Regions from separate parts of the Brevibacillus sp. NRRL NRS-603 genome, predicted to be linked through region 1. Evidence: riboswitches for the same ligand, from Rfam matches in the RefSeq annotation. Region 1 holds a riboswitch; the other holds the start of a gene.

Region 1 (3,279 bases):
GGAATTGCACCGTATTCACTCCCAATGTTCCTGCTGACTCCTCGCCCATCAGCATTGCATTGAGCGAGCGGTATTGGGCCATTAAGACGATGAGACAGATGACGACAATCAATGTAGGGATCGTCAAGTACTCCCATTTCCCGCCAGCCAGACTTCCACTTAACCAAAACAAAACCGTCCCAATTCCATGCTCATTCGGCGCTGAAAAAACAAGGAGACTGGTAATAGCCGACAAGATCGCCGATATCGCAATTCCAGCCATGAGCAGGCGTACCGTCGAGTTTTGTCCACCGATACGGGATAGCGTAAAAATGAGAATGATGGACACAAGGGAGCCTGTAAAAGCGCCAAAGGATAGCGCATACTGCCCGTACATGCTGAATGCTCCGAATATAATCACCAAGGTAGCTCCAACCGAAGCACCTGAAGATACGCCTAACACATACGGGTCAGCCAGGGAGTTGCGAACCAACGACTGAATCGCTACTCCCACGACAGACAGACCTGCGCCGACGATCGCCCCCAAGAGTACACGCGGAAAGCGAATATCCCAAATAATCGTTTGCTCCCCTTTGGACCAATCCACCTCAATCCATTGGGTGAACATCGGAATTTTCGATAAGGCGATTTTCCAAACCGTTGTCGGCTTAATCTCCACTGATCCCAAGGTAACTGCGAACGTGATCGAGAGGAAGAGTCCGACCAGTAGAGTAATGATGATATAAGGTAATTTGATCTGTTGCAGTGCTATTCCCTCCCTTAAAAAGGGTGTACTCTATTTGAATTTATCCGGGTAGAGTCCTTCCGCCAATATTTTTAGCGCAATCGGTGCTCGAACACCTTCAGAAGCCGCAGACAAAGGCAATACCATCAGTCGTTGATTTTTAATCGCCGGAATATCCGCTAGTTCTTTTTTGGTCAAAAGGAAATTGCGTTTTTGCTCGACGGTTCTATCACCGTAGTCTACGATAATAATCACATCTGGATTGCGACTCACTACTTGTTCCCAACTGACCTCTGCCCAACCCTTTTGAATGTCATCAAAAATGTTCTTACCGCCAGCAGTCTTAATTAAGGACGTCATGTAGTTGTTGGCTGCTGTGAAAGGTTTATCTTCCCCGTTGTCGTACACGAACACTTTCAGTGGCTCGTCCACCTTGCCAATTTTGCTAATCGTTTGATCCATTTCACTCTTCATTTTATGGATCAAATCATTGGCTTTGTCCTCCACACGGAAAATGCGCCCAATATTCGTAATATCCGCGAACACATCGTCAATTGTCGGTCCAGGAATGCTAGATGACTCTTGCAGATACGATTTGATGCCGACCTTTTCCAAGTCCTGCATCGTTCCTACGCCCTTTTCGCCGAATCCACTTTTCCATCCGGCGTATACGAAGTCTGGGTTCGCTGCCAACAGCACTTCTTTCGTAGGATACTTGTCAGACAGTACCGGAATCTTGTCGTAATCTGCCTTTAACTCCGGAAGGATTTTATCGTCTAGGCACGCGGTTCCGACCATTTTATCAGCCAGGCCCAATGCCAGCATGATTTCCGTGACGTGTTGGTTCAAAGTCACAGCACGCTCAGGCGCTTTTGGATAGGTCATTTCGATGCCATTATTGGTTAGTGTTACAGGCTTGCTCTCTGATGCTGGAACAGCTGTTTGTTCTGTTTTGGCTGGAGCCTGTGTTGTCGTAGCAGAGCCGCATGCCGAAACCAAAAGCATGGCAGCTGTCATGATACCGAAACCTAGTCCCTTCATTAATGTATGTGTTTTGTTTGCCTTAAACATCAGTAATCCCCTTTTCTGTTGGAAATGTTGGGTTGAACCAATCCTCCACAAAAAAAGCACCCCCCATTTCAATCGGGAGGTGCACGACAAACGTAGATAAAGCTATAAGCAGGCACAAAGGCGCCCTTTCATAGACTGCTTCCACATCTGTCCCATCCTCGTGGGTCGATTGTATATGATCGCATGGCAGGTCTCCTGGCTTACGAATCAACACCCCCAGCTACCTTCCCATTTTTTGTCTTGCAAAAAACAGTGGCTATTCGCTAGGCGCTCCTCGTTACAGTGGCGGGACCGCGCCGGTTTCTCACCGGACTTCCCTTTTAAGCTGACGGCTTATACCATCCAGCACCATTCGATACGTATTCAATTTTCACGATTTTTTCATTAGTTGATAGAAGTCAGTTTTTTCGGGAACTGCGTGAGTATTTCAACGCCCGTTTCCGTAACCAATACATCGTCTTCAATTCGCACGCCGCCTACACCTGGAAGATAGATGCCTGGCTCAATCGTAAATACCATCCCTGGACGAAGCGCTTCTTGGTTCTGGCTGTGAACAGACGGATATTCGTGTACATCCATCCCAAGTCCATGCCCCAGACGGTGCATGAAGTATTCTCCGTAGCCTTTTGCGGTAATGACATCGCGAGCGGTTTTATCCAAATGCGCAAAGGTCACACCCGGACGAATCTCAGCAATTGCTGCTTCGTTGGCAGCCAATACTGTCTCGTAAATTTCTTGTAGCTGGGCACTTATCTCGCCTACAGCAAAGGTACGAGTAATATCGGATACATATCCGTTTGCAGCCACCCCGATATCAAACAAAAGCAAGTCGCCTTCTTGGACTTGGCGTGTTCCTGGCTTTCCGTGTGGCAGTGCCGACTTCTCCCCTGCCAATACCATGGACGTAAAGGATGGACCTTCTGCACCCAAGCGCTTCATCTGGAATTCCAGCTCAGCTACGATTTCGGTCTCGGTCATACCTATCTTGACTTTTTTCAGGGTCTCCCGCAAGGAATCCTCGACCAACACAACAGCGTGCTTCAGACGATCCACTTCATCCGCGGATTTGATCAATCGCATTTCACGCAGTGGCTCTTCCACGTCCACATAGCTCGACGCCAGAACAACTTGCCCAAGTGCTTCGTAGCGCTCGACAGTCATATGACTTTTCTCAATTCCGAGCTTCGCCAAGTTCGCTGGCAACACTTGCTTGAGAATTTCATACGGGTTTTGGATATCCGTATGTGTATAGATATCTTGAACGAACGAAGCTTCTGCCGCTGCTTCTCGATCAAGAGCAGGTACAATCAAGGAAGGCTTTCCCTCAGCAGGAATAACAAGACCCATAAAACGTTCATGCGGGTCAGTAAAAAATCCGGTCAAATAGTAGACGTGCTTGGGAGAGGTAATCAACACCGCGTTCAGCTCTTGCTCTGTCAAAAACGTGTGGAGCTTCGAAATGCGCTCTTGAAACAACTTCTTCA
Region 2 (3,279 bases), on a different contig from region 1:
AACCAAGTACGGAATCAAGACGTATGTAAACGCCCAGCCCCGAAATGACAGACTGCCCATCAGCCAGAACACGATCTCATTCACGGTCTGGTCGGATAACGACACCATAAAGGAAACGAGCGAGCCGAGAAAAGCCTGCACCACGACACCCGACAAAATCAGGGTCTCGGTTTGCAGCTTTCCTTGCGTGTTCGCGAGTCCGAGTACGATCCATAAACTGAGCAGTCCTGTGAGAAAAGCGACAACAGGCGTGCTCCATGCACCTAAAAAGCTGATTTGCAAGCCAAAAAGGATCAAAAAGGCTGCTCCGACTGCAGAACCCGATGCCACGCCCATCGTAAACGGATCTGCGAGCGGATTGCGCAAAACTCCCTGAAAGCCCGCTCCCGCAAGCGACAAGCAGGCGCCAATCAAGACAGCCAATACAACCCGTGGAAAACGAACCTTCATGACAATTTGCTCAGATGATTCCGGCCACGTTACGGTGATCCACTCAGACAAGCCCGGGATCTGATGGAGCAGGATGAGCCATACTTGCGAAATGGGGAGTTGTGCAGCCCCCATCGAGATACTGATAACTATTGATGCCAGAAGGACGAGACAGCTGACTCCTCCCCATATGAACAATCGTCTCTTCATTTTATTTCACCAAGTCAGGGTAAATCGCCTTGGCTACTTCGATTAAGCCTTGTGTAATACGTGGACCAGGACGGGACAAAGTATTTTGGTCCATGCCAAAGATTTGTTTTTCACGGATCGCCTTCATTTTATCCCAGCCATTGCGATTCGCGATCAAATCCTCCAGCTTGGCGCCAGTCTTTTCATCGGTAATTCCGCTCGCATACAAAATGACGTCCGGGTCGTTTTGCAAAATCTTTTCTTCACTGATCGGATTCCAGCCTTGGGTGTCGGAAGCAATGTTTGTCGCTCCAGCCAGTGTGATGAGTTCGTCCATGAATTCGCCTTTTCCGACTGTCCAGCCTGGGGAGAATTCCAGGTATACCTTTTTCTTCTCTTCCGGTTTTACATTTTTCACGGCTTCTTGCACGTACGCGATATCCTTCTTCATTTGCGCGACGACTTTTTCGGCTTGTTCCTGTGTATTCGTGATAACTCCCATCGTTAAAACATTGTTAAGGATGTCATCCATCTTTGTCGGATGAGTAATATAGACGGGCATTCCGAGAGATTTGAGCTTGTCAGCAACTGGCTTTTCCATCGAAATCCCACCGACGATCATATCCGGCGTTTGAGCGAGAATGGCTTCTTCATTTGGTTTGACGACACCGCCAATTTTCGGTTTTGCCTTCGCCGCTTCAGGATAATCGTCATAGTCTGAGACAGCTACGATCCGATCTTCCAAGCCTAATGCGAACAAAATCTCTGTCTCGGCAGGTGATGTTGAGACGATTCGCTCAGGAGCTTTCGCAAAGGTTACTTCTTTTCCTGTCGCATCCGTAACTGTCAATGGATACGTTGTTTGTTTTGCAGGCTGCCCGGCCGCGCTCTCCTGCGGTGCTGTCTGCGGTACGCTTGTTTGTCCACCTGGTGCTGGCTGGCCGTTATCGTTACCCGCACAACCTGCGAGACTCGCCGCAACTAGTAATGGGATCATGAATCGCAATGAACGTTTCATATGTAGAACTTCCTTTCTGCATGTCTGATTGACTGTACCTTCCAATAAAAAAAGCGACCCTTGCTTCCAATCGGAAATCAAAGGGTCGGCACCTCAGTGCAAACAGACAGGATGATCTGCTTCCTGAAATAGGCCAATCCTTTCCGCGAAGGCAACAGGCACGAAACACAAACAGGCAGGTCTCCTGGCTTACGGCTGAGGAACGAGCCGATTTACAGTGGCGGGACCGCGTCGGATTTTCACCGACTTCCCTTTTCACCCGATCTTTTTGTTAAAAAGACGAGGCACCTATTTGCTGTTTGAAATTGTCACAGTCCATGATTCATCCTACATCATAGCATTCCTTGGATGAAAAAAGAATGACCAACACGCAAGCCAATACTTTCTTGCCCGCTAAAAATGAAAAACGCCTGAACAAAAGGTTCAGGCAACTGGAATGCTTTTGGCGGCAGGCTATTACCCTCGTTTGTGCAAATAATCTAGAATGCCCATGGAGCATACCTGTAAATCGAGCTTGAGTATTTCCAAAACTTCGTGGTCACCACTGATTCCTTGTGACTGTAGATGATCCGAGACTCGTTCAAATAGCGTACGAGACAGTTCTTCATAGGTTTGTCCAGCATCAATCGCTGACTCTCCTTCCGCCACAAACACAGGGAGCCACTCACGTATTTGGCGGTACACATCGTCTACCTGCTCAGACATCCCAAAATGACCAAAGTAAATGCGATTCAGCTTGCGTGCTTCAAAACGGTCTAAAGACGCTAACATGGCATCCGGGTCAAACTGATTCGGGGAAGTAGATGGCAGCACGAGGTGTATGCCATCCTTTTTAAGCTGTGGATAAAGTACACCGGCCGTATCACCTGTGAACATCCCGCGGCTTACGGGATCGTAGATGCTGAAGTGATGATTGGCATGCCCTGGCGAATCCATAAACTCCAATACGCAATTCTCTCCGATCTTTAGTGTATCCCCGTCCCCGCGAATCAAAATCCGCTCCACGGAAACAGCCTCAATCGGATCGAACAATCGATCAAAATCATCATGATACACTGCTCTCGCCCCTGCGATCAGTCGGCTCGGATCAACGAGATGACGTGCACCTTTCGGGTGGACAACGACCTTTGCGTTCGGGCAATCCTTTAGAAAAAGTCCGGCTCCTCCTGCATGATCCAAGTGTATGTGTGTGACGATGACGTATTTTACTTGTTCTGTCGTATAACCGAGCTTGGCAAGACCGGCCTTGATATACGGGACAGAGGGGCTTGGTCCTGTTTCGACCAAAGTGAGCTCCTCTTCTGCGATCACATATGTCCCCGTACGTTCTGCCCAGCCCATATCAAAACCGTCTATTAAATGGATGCGTTCCCCTAAGTAAATTGGCTGTGATGCTTGCATGTAAATGCTCCTCCTTTTCAAAAACAATATATTGCATGAATATTTACACTTTACCATCTATTTTGGACGCATTGAGGATAAACACACAAAATCTTCATATTTTTATCGTAATATGAGGACAGCAAAAATAATTCCATTACCTGGAGGGGTGCAAAAATGGGTAAGCTTTTTTCTGAATTACGACCTGAGCATGAGGCGTTTATCAAGAAGCAACAGATGTTCTTTGTTGCCTCTGCTCCTAT

Evidence for each region. Region 1 has a riboswitch for cobalamin ahead of C7R94_RS13925 (ABC transporter substrate-binding protein). Riboswitches for the same ligand answer to the same signal wherever they lie in the genome.
Region 2: it holds a riboswitch for cobalamin, as region 1 does, so the genes downstream of both, C7R94_RS16285 (ABC transporter substrate-binding protein) here and C7R94_RS13925 (ABC transporter substrate-binding protein) in region 1, are expected to answer to the same signal.

Annotation. Positions count from the first base shown of each region.
Region 1 is NZ_PXZN01000013.1:422,608-425,886, reverse strand. Features, by position in the region: gene C7R94_RS13930 (FecCD family ABC transporter permease) at 1-751, opposite strand, end outside; gene C7R94_RS13925 (ABC transporter substrate-binding protein) at 776-1,795, opposite strand; cobalamin riboswitch at 1,964-2,163, opposite strand; gene C7R94_RS13920 (M24 family metallopeptidase) at 2,180-3,271, opposite strand.
Region 2 is NZ_PXZN01000016.1:235,633-238,911, reverse strand. Features, by position in the region: gene C7R94_RS16290 (FecCD family ABC transporter permease) at 1-639, opposite strand, end outside; gene C7R94_RS16285 (ABC transporter substrate-binding protein) at 641-1,636, opposite strand; cobalamin riboswitch at 1,794-1,943, opposite strand; gene C7R94_RS16280 (MBL fold metallo-hydrolase) at 2,093-3,037, opposite strand; gene C7R94_RS16275 (pyridoxamine 5'-phosphate oxidase family protein) at 3,194-3,279, shown strand, end outside.